DNA from 2 places in the Mesorhizobium sp. B2-1-3A genome. Region 1 is predicted to be linked to the other one. Evidence: riboswitches for the same ligand, from Rfam matches in the RefSeq annotation. Region 1 holds a riboswitch; the other holds the start of a gene.

What was found. Region 1 has a riboswitch for cobalamin ahead of FJ977_RS15755 (CbtB domain-containing protein). Riboswitches for the same ligand answer to the same signal wherever they lie in the genome.
Region 2: another riboswitch for cobalamin. It lies ahead of FJ977_RS02280 (DUF1636 family protein); the one in region 1 lies ahead of FJ977_RS15755 (CbtB domain-containing protein).

The regions. Positions count from the first base shown of each region.
Region 1 covers NZ_VFWK01000004.1:12,248-20,164, forward strand. The annotation lists gene FJ977_RS15740 (DUF1624 domain-containing protein) at 1-532, opposite strand, end outside; gene FJ977_RS15745 (MFS transporter) at 741-1,940, shown strand; gene FJ977_RS15750 (aromatic ring-hydroxylating dioxygenase subunit alpha) at 1,944-3,113, opposite strand; cobalamin riboswitch at 3,258-3,456, shown strand; gene FJ977_RS15755 (CbtB domain-containing protein) at 3,492-3,671, shown strand; gene FJ977_RS15760 (CbtA family protein) at 3,687-4,490, shown strand; gene cobU (bifunctional adenosylcobinamide kinase/adenosylcobinamide-phosphate guanylyltransferase) at 4,483-4,998, shown strand; gene cobO (cob(I)yrinic acid a,c-diamide adenosyltransferase) at 5,000-5,629, shown strand; gene cbiB (adenosylcobinamide-phosphate synthase CbiB) at 5,626-6,600, opposite strand; gene cobD (threonine-phosphate decarboxylase CobD) at 6,599-7,645, shown strand; gene FJ977_RS15785 (tyrosine phosphatase family protein) at 7,642-7,917, shown strand, end outside.
Region 2 covers NZ_VFWK01000001.1:446,024-453,940, forward strand. The annotation lists gene FJ977_RS02255 (HlyD family secretion protein) at 1-1,168, opposite strand, end outside; gene FJ977_RS02260 (MarR family transcriptional regulator) at 1,165-1,644, opposite strand; gene FJ977_RS02265 (iron ABC transporter permease) at 1,792-2,841, opposite strand; gene FJ977_RS02270 (ABC transporter substrate-binding protein) at 2,841-3,788, opposite strand; gene FJ977_RS02275 (ABC transporter ATP-binding protein) at 3,834-4,622, opposite strand; gene FJ977_RS02280 (DUF1636 family protein) at 4,619-5,086, opposite strand; cobalamin riboswitch at 5,108-5,313, opposite strand; gene FJ977_RS02285 (AraC family transcriptional regulator) at 5,592-6,425, shown strand; gene FJ977_RS02290 (helix-turn-helix domain-containing GNAT family N-acetyltransferase) at 6,432-7,382, opposite strand; gene FJ977_RS02295 (alanine racemase) at 7,712-7,917, opposite strand, start outside.

The DNA of each region.
Region 1 (7,917 bases):
TGGATCGCGGATTGATCGCCGACAGGCCGATCCACCACAGCCAGGGATGATCCAGCGCCTCGAAGCGCAGGTAGATGGGCGCCGCGATGACGAGCGCGGCAATGACAAGCGTCAGCAGTGCGGGCAGGCGCAGGAAGGCGAGGCCGAGCAGGCTGGCGAGCGCGATCTGGTGCAGGATGCCGAAGAATATGAAGCCGTCAGGCGTGGCGATCCGCGTGACGACCGAAATGGCGATCGCCGCTCCGGCAACCATGGCGAACCGCTTCCAGAAACCGTTCCAGCGGATTTGCCGGCCATGGGCGAGGTACAGGCTGACGCCGACCAGGAACAGGAAGGTCGAGGCGATGCAGCGCGCATAGATCTTCCACCAGCCGAAGGCGGTGAGGCCCGGATCGGTGTAGCCGAAAAACTCTAGGTCCCAGGTGAAATGGTAGCTCGCCATGGCCAGCAGCGCGACGCCGCGCACGATGTCGATGGCGACGATGCGCCTGGATGGCTCCGGAACGGGTACGGTCGGCGTATGGATGGTCATGGTCTCGCGATCTGATTCAGCCCCGCCTGAGGACTATCACGGTTGGACCGGACAGAAGAAGGCCAGGGGGTGGATCAAGCGACGCTTTAGGCCAGAGCCGGGAAGCCTTTGACCGGCTTCGCTTTTGGCCGGTAACGGGTCGGTTTCCTCTTAATCGCCCGGGAATGACCAAGGCAGATTTGGCTGGTGATTCTGCTTTGGGGAAGCAATGTCCACCCATGTGCGCCATCCGATCTGGCTCCCGGCCCTCAAGGCCGCGGATGCGCGCACCTTCGCCTCGCTCTACGCGGTGGAGTCCTTTGCCCGCGCCACGGTGTCGAGCGTCATCCCGATCCAGGCCTACGAGATCCTGCACAACGAGCAGATCGTCTCGATCCTCTACACCATCGTGGCGCTGCTCGGCCTATCGGTGACCTTGTTCATGCCGATGCTGATCCGCCGCTTTGCCCGGCGCTGGGTCTATACGGCTGGCGCCTGCCTGCTTGCCATCGGCTCGCTGTTCTTCGTCACCCATACGCTTGCCGGGCAACTGGCCGGGATGCTGTGCCGGGTGATGGGCGCCAGCGCGCTGTCGATCACCCTCAATCTCTACATCATGGACCACATCCGCAAGACCGACTTCATGCAGGCCGAATCGCTGCGCATGGCGTGGTCGATGGTCGCCTGGACCGGCGGGCCGACGCTCGGCATCTTCCTCTATACACGCTTCGGCATCTATGCGGCGCATGGGGCGGTGGCGGTGTTCGCGCTGGCCTTGCTGGCGCTGTTCTGGACCTATCGGCTGGGCGACAACCAGTCTATCCGGCCCGGCAAGACCCGGCCGGCCAATCCGCTCGCCAATATCGGCCGCTTCGTCGCGCAGCCCAGATTGAGGCTCGCCTGGCTGATCGCCTTCGGCCGCTCCTGCTTCTGGACGACGTTCTTCGTCTATGGGCCGCTGTTCATGGTCATCACCGGTCAGGGCGATATCGCCGGCGGCCTCCTTGTTTCGGCCGGCAACGCGCTTTTGTTCATGGCGATCTTCTGGGGCAAGGCTGGAAAGCGCTTTGGCGGCCGGCGCACCATGACATTTGCCTATTTCGCCATGTCGGCCATGCTGCTGGCCGCGGGCACGGTGGGAGCGACCGCGCCATTGCTGACCGGCGCTTTCCTGCTTGGTGGCGCGTTCTTCACCATCGCGCTCGATGCCCTGGGCTCGACCGCCTTCATGCGTTCTGTACGATCTTATGAACGGCCGCAGATGGCTGCGGTCTATCGCACCTATCTCGATTTTTCGGAACTGACGCCGCCGCTGGTCTATTCGGTGGTGCTGATCTTCTTCGGGCTGGGCTCGGTGTTCGTCACGCTCAGCCTGCTGGCGGCGGCGTGCGGCTTCGTGACCTGGCGCTACCTGCCGAAGTCGCTGTGAGGATCACGGTGAAAGTGCCGCGTGGCGCTCGCGCACCCAGTTGTGGAAGCGGTGCAGTTCATATTCCTCGGGCATCAGCACGCCGGCGGCGTGGCGCATCGAGCGCAGGCCTTTCTGGTTGACCTCGCAGATCGCCGCATCCTCCTCCAGCACCTGTGTGCCGAAGGCGATGATGTTGTCGATGTCGGTTGCGGCCAGCGCCTCGGGGGCGAACAGCCATTCGGCGACAAGTTCCGTCTGTTCCGGCCCGAGCGGTACCAGCCGGACGGTCCTGACATAGTCGACATGGCCGACGATGAACATCGAGGGCAGGCTGGTGGCGTAGGTCTGGCCAGCGGCGCGTTCGGCCGGTGTCAATCCCGGGAAGATCGGCCCATGGGTCTTGCCGTCGCTCGACCAGGTTTCGGCGCCCGTCCGCAGACCACCGGAAAACTCCGGCGCGTCATTGTCGGCGTGGCGGGTCCATTCGGGGTCGTCATGCCGGCTCATCAGGCCGCGGCCATAGATCGGCACCAGCCGCGACAGGTCCTTGTGGACGCCCGGACAATGCAGGCACTCGTTGAAGTTCTCCCAAAAGATCTTCCAGTTGCAGTGCATCACCTTGCGCAGCACATGGCCCGTCACCAGCGTTTCCAGAGGCCAGTTGCCGAGATTGCCGGAGGCAGGGTCGAAGGATGCCTGCGCCGAGCCGGCCGCATCCTCCTGCAAATTGATGAACACGAAGCCGCGCCATACCGAGAGTGCGACGCGATAGAGCGGATGGTCGGCCTTGTCGAAGCCGTCCGGCAATGATTTCGACGGCACGCGCACGAGGTCGCCGCGAAGCGAATAGGACCAGGCATGATAGGGGCAGGTGATCAGCCGCGCCTTCAGCCGGCCCTCGCTCTCCTGGCAAAGCTGCGAGCCGCGATGCCGGCACGTGTTGTGGAAGGCACGCAGCGCGCCGGTGTCGTCGCGCAGCACGATGATGTCCTGCGTGCCGATGCGGAATCGGCGGAAGGCCAGCGGCTGGGCCAGATCGGCCTCGCGGCAGACCAGCAGCCAGTTCTTGTACCAGATGGCATCGAGGTCCAGCTGATAAGCCGCTTCATCCCAATACGCCGATGAGGGCAGGGTGGGTTCGGCCTGGGTCAAGCCGTTATAGGGATCGCGCTCGCTGGCAATGGGTTGCATGGCTGGCTTCCTGTGAAGTGGCCAGCCGACACCCGGCCGGCACAATTGTCAATTGTTGCGCCGATGACGGCTGATGTGGCCGGCATGGCGTAATCGCGCTGGTTACCGGCGGAATTTGGTTTGCCGGAGGCAATGATTCTGCCTATAGTCGCTGATGTCGTCGGTTCCATTTTGGAGCCAAGAGGGAATGCGGTGCGGGCTGACTTGTTGCCCAATGCCGTTGCTGCCCCCGCAACTGTGTGCGGTAGTCCTCTCCATATGCCACTGAAGATTTGTCTTCGGGAAGGTGGGGAAGGGCGCTGATCCGTGAGCCAGGAGACCTGCCGGCGACAGGAAACTGACTTCGATGCCCTCGGGTGGAGGGTGAAAGGACAAGACATGACTACCGCTTCCGTCTCCCGCGGCGCCTCCGTCTCCTCGCAGTCGCGCTTCATGCAGCTGGCGTTCGCCGCGCTGCTCGGCACCTTCATCATCGGCTTCGTCGGCTTCTCGCACATTGATGCGGTCCACAATGCTGGTCATGACAACCGGCATTCGATGGCGTTTCCCTGCCACTGACGAGGATCTGACATCATGAATCTGTTTCGCAACGTCGTGTTCATCGCGGCGATCGCAGGGCTCGTGGCCGGCGTCGTCCTCGCCTGCATGCAGGCCTATGCCACCGTGCCGCTGATCCTCAAGGCGGAAGTCTACGAACAGGCCGAAGGCGGCCATGACCATGCCGCGGCGCCGGCTGATGCCGCCAGCGGCAACGCAATGAGTTCCGCCGCGCCGGCGGCATCGAATGCCATGAGCGCTGCCACCCCGGCTCCGGCCGCAGCGGCTGCTCCGGCCGAAGACGAAGGCTGGGCGCCGGCCGACGGCTTCGAGCGTTTTGCCTTCAACGTGGTTTCCAACGTCGTCACCGGCATCGGTTTCGCGCTGATCCTGGTCGCTGTTTCGGAATTCGCCGGCGGCATCGGCAACTGGCGCCAGGGCGTGTTCTGGGGCCTGGCCGGCTTTGCCGTGTTCACGCTGGCGCCCGGCCTCGGCCTGCCGCCGGAACTGCCCGCCATGCCGGCGGCCGACCTCACGCAGCGGCAGATCTGGTGGGTGGCAACGGTGGTCGCGACCGCCATCGGGCTTGGCCTGATCGCGTTCCGCAAGTCGCTGCCGCTCGCCATCCTTGCCGTGCTGCTGATCGTGGCGCCGCACATTGTCGGCGCGCCGCAGCCCGACAGCTTCGAGACACCGATCCCGGAAGGCCTGCACCACCAGTTCGTGGTGGCGGTGACGCTGACCAGTCTGGTGTTCTGGCTGGTGCTTGGCGCCGTCGTCGGCGTGGTGCGCGGACGCTTCACCGGCACCGCGACCAGCCTGCGCGACAGCTTTGCCTGATCGCGGCAGGCTGACCTTCATCATCGGTGGTGCGCGCTCGGGAAAGAGCGCGCATGCCGAAACCCTGGTGACGGCGTTGCCCTCGCCATGGACCTACATCGCCACCGCGCAAGCCTATGACGACGAGATGCGCGAGCGCATCGCGCTGCATCGGGCGCGGCGCGGCGCGGGCTGGACGACCATCGATGCGCCGCTCGACCTCGCCGGCGCGCTCGAGGCTTTGCCAGATAGCCGGCCTGTGCTGGTCGACTGCCTGACGCTGTGGCTGACCAATCACATGCTGGCTGACCATGACCTTGGGTTTGAATGCCGGCGGCTGGCGGATGTGTTGTCGCGGCCGCGCGGGCCGTGGTTCGTGGTATCCAACGAAGTCGGGCAAGGCATCGTGCCGGACAACGCACTGGCGCGCCGGTTTCGTGATGAGGCCGGTCGGCTCAACCAGCAGATCGCGGCGATCGCCGATACGGTGCTGCTGATGGTGGCGGGGCTGCCGCTCAAGGTGAAATGAAATGACCGATATCGATGGCAAGACCACCGAAGACAGGGACGAAGAGCGCCACCGCGCCAAGATGGCCAAGCGCAAGGCGGTGCAGGACGCCGAGGTGGCGGCCAAGACGATCGAGAAGGGTCTGCTGATCGTCAACACCGGCCCGGGCAAGGGCAAGACGACAGCAGCGTTCGGTTTGGCGCTCCGCATGCTCGGCTATGGCAAGCGCGTCGGCGTCGTCCAGTTCATCAAGGGCAAGTGGCACACGGGCGAGAAGGACGCTTTCGCGGCCTTCGGCGACCGCGTCGTCTGGCACGCAATGGGCGAGGGCTTCACCTGGGAGACGCAGGATCTGAAGCGCGATATCGCCGCTGCCGAAGCCGCCTGGGCCAAGGCGCTGGAGCTGATCGCCGATCCGTCGATCAGCCTTGTCGTGCTCGATGAGCTCAATATAGCATTGCGCTACGACTATCTCGATCTCGACAAGGTGGTTGCAGCGCTGAAAGCGCGTCGCGAGGGCCTGCATGTTGTCGTCACTGGCCGCAATGCCAAGCCGGCGCTTGTCGAAGCGGCCGACCTGGTCACCGAAATGGGTGTGACCAAGCACCATTTTTCGGCGGGCGTGAAAGCCCAGCAAGGGATCGAGTTCTAGAACGCCAGAACCGCGATCACCGAGACCAAGCCGAACAGCGCGATCAGCAGATAGTCGGCGACGCGGTAGAGTTTCAGCGCCCGCCTGATGTCACCGCTGTCGACGTCGCGGCGGCCGCCTTCACCCATGAAGACATCCTCGACCAGCACGCCGCCATAGCTGCGCGGTCCGGCCAGTGCCAGACCGAGCGCGCCCGCCATTGCCGCTTCCGGCCAGCCGGCGTTGGGCGAGCGGTGTTTTTTCGCGTCGCGCCACACCGCATGCCAGGCGCCGCGGGGATCGGCGTCCCTGACCAGGAAAGCCGCCAGCACGATCAGCAGCGCCGTCAGCCGAGAGGCCGGCAGGTTGATCCAGTCGTCGAAGCGCGCCGCCGCCCAGCCGAAGGCCTCGTGGCGCGGGGTGCGGTGGCCGATCATCGAATCGGCGGTGTTGGCGGCCTTGTAGGCGGCTCCGCCGGCCAGCCCGCCGACACCGGTCCAGAAGGCGGGAGCGACGATGCCGTCGGAAAAATTCTCCGCCAGGCTTTCGATCGCCGCACGGCAGACGGCGGCGCGGTCGAGCGCCTCGGGATCGCGGCCAACGATTCGCGAGACGGCGACACGGCCCATGGCCAGCCCGCCTGTATCGAGCGCGTCGGCGACGGATTCGACATGTTCGTAAAGGCTCTTCTGCGACAGAAGCGATGTCGCCAGAAGGGCGGCAACGACCAGTCCCAGGGGAACGAACCAGAGCAGGACAAGCTGTACGCAAAGGCCGATCACCGCCGGCACCAGCACGATGACCAGAAGTGCCTGGACACCGCGTTGGCGACGTAGTGCGTCGGGATCAGTGGCGCGGTTGAGCCTGCGATCGAGAAAGGATATCAGCCTGCCGAACCACGTCACGGGATGGCCGATGGCGCGAAACAGCCAATCCGGGTAACCGAGGGCGAATTCGACGGCCAATGACAGGAAAGCGATCAGGACTGACATGAAGCTTCTTGAAGGAGCGGTGGACCATGGTGGAAGTCTCGGCCGGGCGAGGGTGCTTTTCCCCAACGCCGTATTGCCTTTCGTCGACCTCTCTACCGGTATCAATCCGCTCTCCTACCCGCTTTTCGACCTGCCCGCCACCTCGCTGTGGCGATTGCCGGAAGCCGGGCGGGCGCGGGAGCTGACAGAGATAGCGGCCAGGACCTACGGCGCGCCGTCGCCGGCCAACGTCGTCGCTGCGCCCGGCACGCAGATCCTGTTGCCGCGCGTGGCGTCGCGGGTCAGGCCCGGCAAGGCGTTGGTGCTGGGGCCGACCTATGCCGAACATGCGCGTGCCGCGGCGATCGCCGGTCACGAGGTGGGCGAAGTCAGCGATTTCGCGGCGCTGGCGAAGGCCGACCTTGCCATCATCGTCAATCCCAACAATCCCGACGGTCGCGTCATCGAGCGCGACCGGCTGCTGGCGCTGGCCGCCGGGCTGCGTGCAAAAGGCGGGCTGCTGGTCGTCGACGAAGCGTTCATGGATGTCGGCCCGCGCCAGCACAGCCTCGCCGGTGATGTCGATCAAGGCGGCATCGTCGTGCTGCGTTCGTTCGGCAAGTTCTTCGGTCTCGCCGGCCTGCGGCTCGGCTTCGCGCTTTCGGATGCAGCGACGGTGGAATCCCTGGAATCGCAATTCGGGCCATGGGCTGTTGCCGGCCCGGCGCTGGAATACGGCATCCGCGCGCTTGCCGATCTCGGTTGGCAGGAAACGATGCGGGCCTCCCTGGCGGACGCGGCGGCGCGGCTGGACTCATTGTTCGACCGTTTCGGCGTGCCTGTCGCGGGCGGCACCACGTTGTTCCGCTATCTCAGCCTGCCGGATGCCGCCGGCCTGTTTTCAGCGCTTGGCGAGCGTGGCGTCCTGCTTCGGCATTTCTCCGGCCGGCCGCATGTCCTGCGCGCCGGCCTGCCGGGAAGTCAGGAGGAATGGCTGCGGCTCGAATCGGCCCTTGCCGATTGGGCGACGCTGCGCGAGGATCGATCAAGGGGTTTAACACCATGATCCATGTCTGTTCGCTGTCGAAGATCGAGGAAACGGTGGCCAGGACCGGTGCCGAGCGCATGCTATCGCTGCTCTCCATCGGGACGGATGTGACGCGTCCGGCGTCGATATCGAGGGAAAATCATCTGCATCTGGTCATGCACGATATCGCGGTGGCTCAGGACGACATGACCATGCCGGGCGAGGAGCATGTCCGCACCCTGCTCGATTTTGCACGCCGCTGGGACCGGGCGAAGCCCATGGTCGTGCATTGCTATGCCGGCATCAGCCGC
Region 2 (7,917 bases), on a different contig from region 1:
CGCCAGCCTTGGCGTGACCGAATATCGCGGGGAAACCGCGGGCAACGCCGGTGTCAACGGTGACAGAAGCGCTCATGCCCGTCCGCAGCGCCATCTTGGCGTCGGGATCAGTGAGTTCCAGGCGCACCGGGATGCGCTGCGTGACCTTGACCCAGTTGCCGGTGGCGTTCTGTGCGGGCAGCAGCGAGAATTCAGCACCCGTTCCCGCACCGATCGCCTTGACCGTCGCCTCGAAGGTCTTGCCCGGATAGGTGTCGACCACGATCTCGGCCTTCTGGCCCGGCTTCATGTTGGTGAGCTGGGTCTCCTTGAAATTGGCATCGATCCAGGTGTCGCCGGTCTCGACCAGCGAAAACAGCGGCGTGCCGGAGCCGACAAACTGGCCGACCTTGAACGACGAGGCCTGCGAGATGACGCCATCGGCGGGCGCCTTGACCGTGGTCTGCGCCAGGTCGTAGGCGGCCTTGTCGCGCGCGGCGAGCGCCGACATCACGGTTGGATGCTTGTCGGTTTCGATGTCGGGGTTGCCGCCAAGTGCTGCCTTGGCACTGACAATGCCTTGCTGGGCGACGGCGACCTGCTGCTTTGCCTTGTCGAGGTCGTTGCGGGCCTGATCCAGCGACGACTTGGCGTTGATGCCCTTCTGCGCGAGATCGGCGGCGCGGTCATATTGCGACTGGGCGTAGTCGACCTCGCTGCTGGCGGACTTCTCCTGCGCCATCGACTGGCTGTAGGCGGCACGCAGTTGCTCGACATTGAGGCGTGCCGCGGCAACCGCGGCGTCGGCCTGGGCGAGCGCGATCCGGTAAGGCTCGGGGTCGATTGCGAACAGGAGATCCCCCTGCTTGACTAACTGATGGTCCGATATGGCGACCTGGACGATGCGGCCTGCCGTGTCCGAGGCGATCGACACCTTGGCCTGCTGCAGATTGGCGTTCTCCGTCTCCTGATAGCGCCCACCGGTCACCCAGACATAGCCGCCGCCGATGATCAGCGCGGCCGGCAAGGCGAACATCAAAAAGAAGCGGCCCATGCGGCGCTTCTTCTTTGGCGCCGCCGGCACCGGCACTACGGGCGGGGCGACCGCGACAGGGGCGGCAACCGGCTGGGCCGGTGCTTCCATCTCGACCTTGGGGGCGTTTTCGTCGACCTTGGCTACCGCATTCATGCTGCTGCGCCTTCCGCACTCTTTACCTTTTCAAGCGACGAAGCCTCGCCGTCCGTCAGATTCTGCACGATTACATCGAGCGCCCTGATCAGGACGCGGCGGTCCTCGGGCGAAACGCCGACAAGCGATTCCTCATAGACTTCGCCGGCGAGGCTCTTGACCTCGGCATAGGCGGCGCTCGCCTTGGCTGTCGGGAAAATCATGCGCACGCGGCGGTCGGCGGCGTCGGCGCGGCGTTCGATCCAGCCGCCCTCCTCCATCCGGTCGACGAGGCGCGAGACGCTGATCGGCTCGATTTCGAGCAGTTCCGCGAGCCGCGCCTGGGTAACGCCTGCCTCCTTGGCGACACGCACCATGAGGCGCCATTGCGCCGACGAAAGGCCAAGCCCGCTGGCACGCGTCTCGAAGCGCTTGCGCAGCAGACGTTGCACGTCGTGGATCAAAAAGCCCAGTCTATCTATGCCATCAGAAACCATGAGCGATACATATAATAAGCGTGCTTACTATTCAAGATGTCACGTGACGGCCGAAGCCGGCAAATGTGCATGGCGGTCTTGCAACGCGATCGCGGCTGGCAATCAGTGAACCGCTGGAGACAGCCGGCCAGGCAGGAATCGGCCTTTTCACAGGCGGTTTCGGACGACCAGCGTGACGACGAAGAAGGCACCGAGTGAGCTGGTGATGATGCCTATCGGCAGTTCCTGCGGCGGCAGCAGCGTCCGGGCGAGAAGATCGCTTGCCAGCAAGAGCACCGCCCCGAACAATGCACAGCTTGCGATCAGGCGCAGATGCAAGGGGCCGGCCAGCGGCCGCGACAGATGCGGGATCATCAATCCGACAAAGCCGATGACGCCGGCGACCGAGACGAGAATTGCCGTCGAGAAGGCCGCAATGAGAAACGTCGCTCTGCGCATGCGCGCCACCGGCACGCCAAGGCTTTCGGCAGCACTTTCACCGGCTAGGAAGGCGTCCAGCCTGCGGTGGTTCCACAGCCCGTAGGCCGCGATCGTGCCGGCTCCCAAGGCGCCCAGCCAGACATTATCCCAGCGCGCCAGCCCGAGCCCGCCCATCGTCCAGAACAGCACCGAATGGGCCGCACGCTGGTCTCCGGCAAAGACCAGATAATTGGTCAATGCCGTGAACAGGAAGGAGACGGCAAGGCCGGCGAGGATCAGCCGCTCCGGTCCCTGCCCCCTTACCCGTGCGACCAGCAGCAGGACGATGCAGGCGGCCAGTATGCCGCCGGTGAAGGCGGCGACCGGCAAGGTCCAGATGCCAAAACTGTCGCCGAAGACGGTGATGACGGAAACAGCGCCGGCGGCGGCCCCCGACGACAGGCCGAACAGGAAAGGATCGGCGAGATCGTTGCGGGTCACCGTCTGCAGCAAAGCACCTGTTATACCGAGGCCGGCACCGACACAGACCGCCAGGATCGTGCGCGGCAGCCTGAGATCGACGACGATCTTGCCGACCGGGCCCGACACCTGGTGTTCATGCATCCCGACGGCATGGCCAAGCGAGGCGATGACGTCGGTCAGCGGGATCAGCGTCGAACCATAGGCTATCGACAGCAGCACGAGGGCGACGACCGCCACCGTGCCCGCCACCATGGCCAGCGCGAATGCCTTGTGCCCCGAAAGCGCGCCGGATTTTTGCCCTGGGGCAAGAAGCATCAGAACGCTTCCGGATGCATCGCCTTGGCGATCTTGGCGATCGCCTCGATGTTTGCCGGTCCAGGCGTCAGTTCGGCATAGCGAAGGGCCACGAAACGCTCGTTCTTGACCGCGTCCGTCTCCTTCATCGCCGGATGCGCCTTCAGGAAATCGAGCAGTTTCCTGTAGCCGCCGCCATCCTGGTAGTCGAGCAGGATGAGGAATTGCGGATTGCGCGAGGCCACTGTTTCCCAGTCCGTGTTGCCCCAGCTGGTGTCCATGTCGGCCATGATGTTGTCGCCACCGGCGGCTGATATCATGGCGCTGGGGATGGCGAATTTTCCGGCGGTGAACGGCTTGTCCTCGCCGGAATCATAGAGGAACACGCGGGTTCCCTTGGCGTCGCCGACCTTCGTGGTGATGTCGGCGAGTTGCGCCTTCCAGCCGGCGACAAGCTTCTGCGCCTCGGTCTCCTTGCCAAAGATCTTGCCCAGCTTTTCAACATCGTCATAGAGCAGGTCCATGGAAGCCGCCGGGCGGTTCTTGTCGAGATGGACGCAGCTCTCGGTCAGCACCAGTGTCTTGATGCCATGTGGGGCGAGCGTGTCGGGCGTCACGTCGCCGCCCGGCTTCATGCCATAGTACCAGCCGGCGAAGAAGAAATCGGGCTCGACGGCGACCAGGTTCTCGAGCGTCGGGTATTTGGGCGCGAGTTCCGGGATAGAGCCCTGCTCGGCCTTGAATTCGGGGCCGACCTTGTACCATCCGGTGATGCCGGTCAGGCCGACGATCGACGGCTGCAGCTTCAGCGCGAAGGCCATCTCGGCCATGTTGAGATCATGGATGACTGCGCGCTTGGGCGGCCCGTCGAAGGTCAGCGGCTTGCCGCAACTGTCGACGGTGACGGGGAAAGCGAAGGCGGTAGAGGCCAGCAAGGAAAAGACGAGCGACAAGGCGAGACGTTTCACGGATTTTGCTCCTTGGTTGAACAGTGCTGATGAGGGATGGTTCGATCAGGATGGCGGCGCGGCGCGGTTCGGAACATCGAACACCGTCAGTTCACGGTCCTCGGTGGGGTGGCGCAGGCGAAACACGTCGACGCCGAAAATCTCGCGGATCAGCTGTTGCGTCAGCGCTTCGCGCGGTGCGGCCAACGCGTGCAGCCGCGCTTCGTTCATCACCGCGACCCTGGTGGCGAACGGCGCCACCAGGGCCAAGTCGTGCAGCACCGCGATCACCGTCATGCCGAAGCCGGCGACGAGTTCGAGAAGCTCGCCGCGAGCACGCGGGTCGAGATGGTTGGTCGGCTCGTCGAGGAACAACACTTTCGGTTGCTGCGCAATGGCGCGCGCCAGCTGGGCGCGTTGGCGCTCCCCGCCAGACAGCGAGCCAATGGTGCGGCCAAGCAGCGGCAGAAGGCCGGTCCGGCGCAGCGCGTCCACCACGATGTCACGCTCCTCGCTCCTGCGCCTCAGGCCGGCATGCGGAACGCGGCCAAGTTCGACATAGTCGATCACCGCCAGCCGCGGATCCGGCTGGTCGGTCTGGCCGACGACGGCCATGTGCAGGGCCCGCTCGGCTGTCGAGATCCTGTCCAGGCGTCGCCCGCCAAGCTTCACCTCGCCCGAACTTGGCCTGAGCATGCCCGACAGCATGCGCAGCAGCGTCGTCTTGCCGGCGCCATTGGGGCCGATGATGGCGAGACGATCGCCGGTGGCGATAGAAAGGCTGACCGCATGGACCAGATTCCGGCCATTCGCCACGGCACCCAGGTCGCGCGCCTCGAGGAGTGGCATTGTCATCGGCTATCACCCGCCAGCTTGCCCGGCGCCGGGATGCGGGCCAGCGTCTTGCCGGCCAGTCGCGGCGGACGTTGGCCGGAATTGCACCAGCCGTCGGCGAGCGAGGCGTAAAGCCAGGCAAATCGCACGAGATCGCCAGCGTCGGCCTCGGCATCGATGGAGCCGAAGAGATAGGTGGCCTTGCCCGGCGCCTGGAAGGCTACCGTCAGCGGCCGTGCGCAGCCCGCCATGCATTCGACGCCCTCGATCGTGAAGCCATGCGACACGGCGGGTTCATCGTGGGCCGAGAGCCGGGAGCGCAAGTCGGCGCACAGGCTTTCGCCCGACCGGATGCCGGTCGGAACGTCACGGCAAAGCGTGCACACGATGATGCGGTGATCGATGGCGCCGTCCAACTTTCCGTCACTTTCCAAAACTGGCGACGGAAGGATGTTGGCGAGCCGGCAGACAAGACCGACGTCCACGTTTCCTCCCGGCACACCCCGTCCGGTCAACTCAGTGATGGCAGGTCTCCTGGCTCGCGGGTCGTTGCGCAATCCTGCCTTCCCAGCCTTGCCGGCCAGTGGCATTTCGGATCTTGCTCACCGCTTACAGTTGCGGGGGCAGCCACGGCTTCGACCTATTGGGTCTCACCGTGTTCCCTTTTCACCCCTCGCCTTTCGACTCGGGGACCATCACCACTCGATCGTAGTTTTCCCCCAATTGCTTCGCAACGGATTTCTCGGTGCATTGTCGATCCCGCGGCGGCGCTCAAATTGTACATGTTATGTAATTACATTACATCTTAGATCATGCCGCGCGGGGACGTCAAGTGAGGGCTTGCTGCCGGAAGAAGACAGCGAGCCAGTCTCGCTCCTGGAGATGCGGCTGGCCGCGGAGCGTTGCCGTCCGGATTGCACGGCAAGCGCAATTTCGATCAAACTGCCGCGCGCGAAGGCCGCAAGATGATCCGCTCAATGCGAGGAACCCATGAACCCGACCGAGAAAGCGCTGTGGTTTGTCGAGAGCCATCTGCCGGAGGCGATCTCGCTCGACGATGTCGCCCAAAGCAGCGGCGTGTCGCGCTTTCATGTGACGCGCGCCTTCGGCGCCGCCACCGGCCGCTCGGTCATGGGCTACATGCGCGCACGCAGGCTGACCGAGGCGGCGCGCAGGCTGGCCGGCGGAGCGCCCGACATCCTCTCGGTGGCGCTCGATGCCGGCTACAGTTCGCATGAGGCTTTCACCCGCGCCTTCCGCGAACAGTTCGGCACCACGCCGGAGATGGTGCGCGCGCGAGGCTCGACCAAGACCCTCGACCTCGTGGAGCCGATCCTGATGGACCAATCCTTTCTTTCGGCCCTCGAACCACCGCGCTTCGAGACCAGCCGGCCGTTGCCGATCGCTGGGCTCGGCGAACGCTACACCTGTGAAACCAGCGCCGCCATTCCGATGCAGTGGCAACGCTTCGGTCCCTATATCGGCAACATTCCAGGCGAGACCGGCGACGTCGCCTACGGCGTCTGCGCCAACGGCGACGATGCCGGCAATTTCGACTACGTCGCCGGTGTCGAGGTCACCGATTTTTCCGACCGTCCAAGGGAACTCAGCCGCGTGCGCATACCCGCCCAGAAATATGCGGTGTTTGCGCATCGCGAGCACATCTCGACCATCCGCCGCACCGTCAACACGATCTGGAACAAATGGCTGCCGGCCTCCGGGCACGAGATAGCGGACGCGCCGGAATTCGAACGCTACGGTCCGGAGTTCGATCCGCGCAGCGGCGATGGCGGGCTAGAGATCTGGGTGCCGATCAAGGATTGACCGGCACTACAATTCCAAGTCCCAGGTCTGGCCAACCAGATCCTTGCCGAAGGAGTGGTGAGGTTCTTCCTCGGTCAGTCTGAAGCCGACCGCCTGGTAGATGTGCCGGGCGGCTATCAGGATATCGTTGGTCCACAAGGTCAGCGTCTTGTAGCCCTTCGCACGGGCAAAGCCGATGCATTCCTCGACCAGCCGCCTGCCGATGCCGAGGCCACGCACCGAAGGTTCGACATAGAGCAGGCGCAGCTTCGCCACCTTGGGCGATTTGCGCACGACGAAGACCGAGCCGACGACCTCGCCATCGCGCTCGGCGATCCAGCTTCGTTCCCATTTCGGATCGAAGGATTTGACGAATGCCGCGAGGATTTCGGCAACCAGCGCCTCATAGGTTTCGTCCCAGCCATAGTCCTGCGCGTAGAGCATGCCTTGCCGGCGGATGATCCAGCCAATGTCGCCGACCTGCAGCGGCCGCAACAGATAAGGGATCCTTGGCTCGGCGCTTTCACCCAGCAGAGCCTGGACCGTCCGCATGGATTTCACCAGCCGGTCCTGCTCCGACGCAGGCAGCCGATCGAGGAGCGCCGCGACCTGGTCGTGCGAATCCTTGTTCAGCGGCGCGAAGGCATTCCTGCCCGCCAGCGTCAGCGCAATCGACGATTGCCTGGCGTCCGAAACCATCGTCGACCTGGAGATGAGGTGAAGGCGCTCGAACTTCTTCAGCAGACGGCTGACATAGCCGGCGTCGAGACCGAGGTCGCGCCCGAGGTCGGTCGCGGTCAGACCGTCGCGGTGCGCCAGTTCGTAGAGCACGCGCGCCTCGGTCAGCGAGAAGGCGCTTTTCAGCAGCCCTTCGTCGAGCAGCCCGATCTGGCGGGTGTAGAAGCGGTTGAAAGCCCGCACCGCGTCGATCAGGTCTTTGTTGGGCGCTTCGTTACCGGGCTGATGGTGAATCGTCATGGGCATCTCCTGTCCGCACAGGATTGATCATTTGGTTGACTGAGTCAATAAAATGGTTGACCCAACGCACCTCACAACTTCATCATTCTAGGGCGGAGCAAGGAGCGAAGCGACGCGCGCAGACCCTGGAATCCATTCCGTGACGGTGGCCGAAGCGCGCCACGCCGCAGAACGGGCTTCATGTGTCTGCATTAGGCGCCAAGAATCCATTTCGTTGCATAGCGGAAGGGGGCATGGATTCTAGGGTCTGCGCTCCGCTTCGCGTCGCTCCGCCCTAGAATGACGACATCGCGGGGTCGGTGCGCCAATCACGACCGCAGTGGCGCCCCTCAACCCATCGGCAACACCGGCCAGCGATCAACGATCTTGCCGCCAGAAAATACCGCGATCGGCCCGAATTGCTGCAGCACAGCCTCGCTCTGCGTCGGCCTCAGAAAGGCATAATCCCCCGGCTTCACCTGCGCTGTTGCCGGCAAGCTCATGAATTGCTGGTTGGAGGAAAACCCCATCAGACCGTTTGGTTTCATTCCTTCCG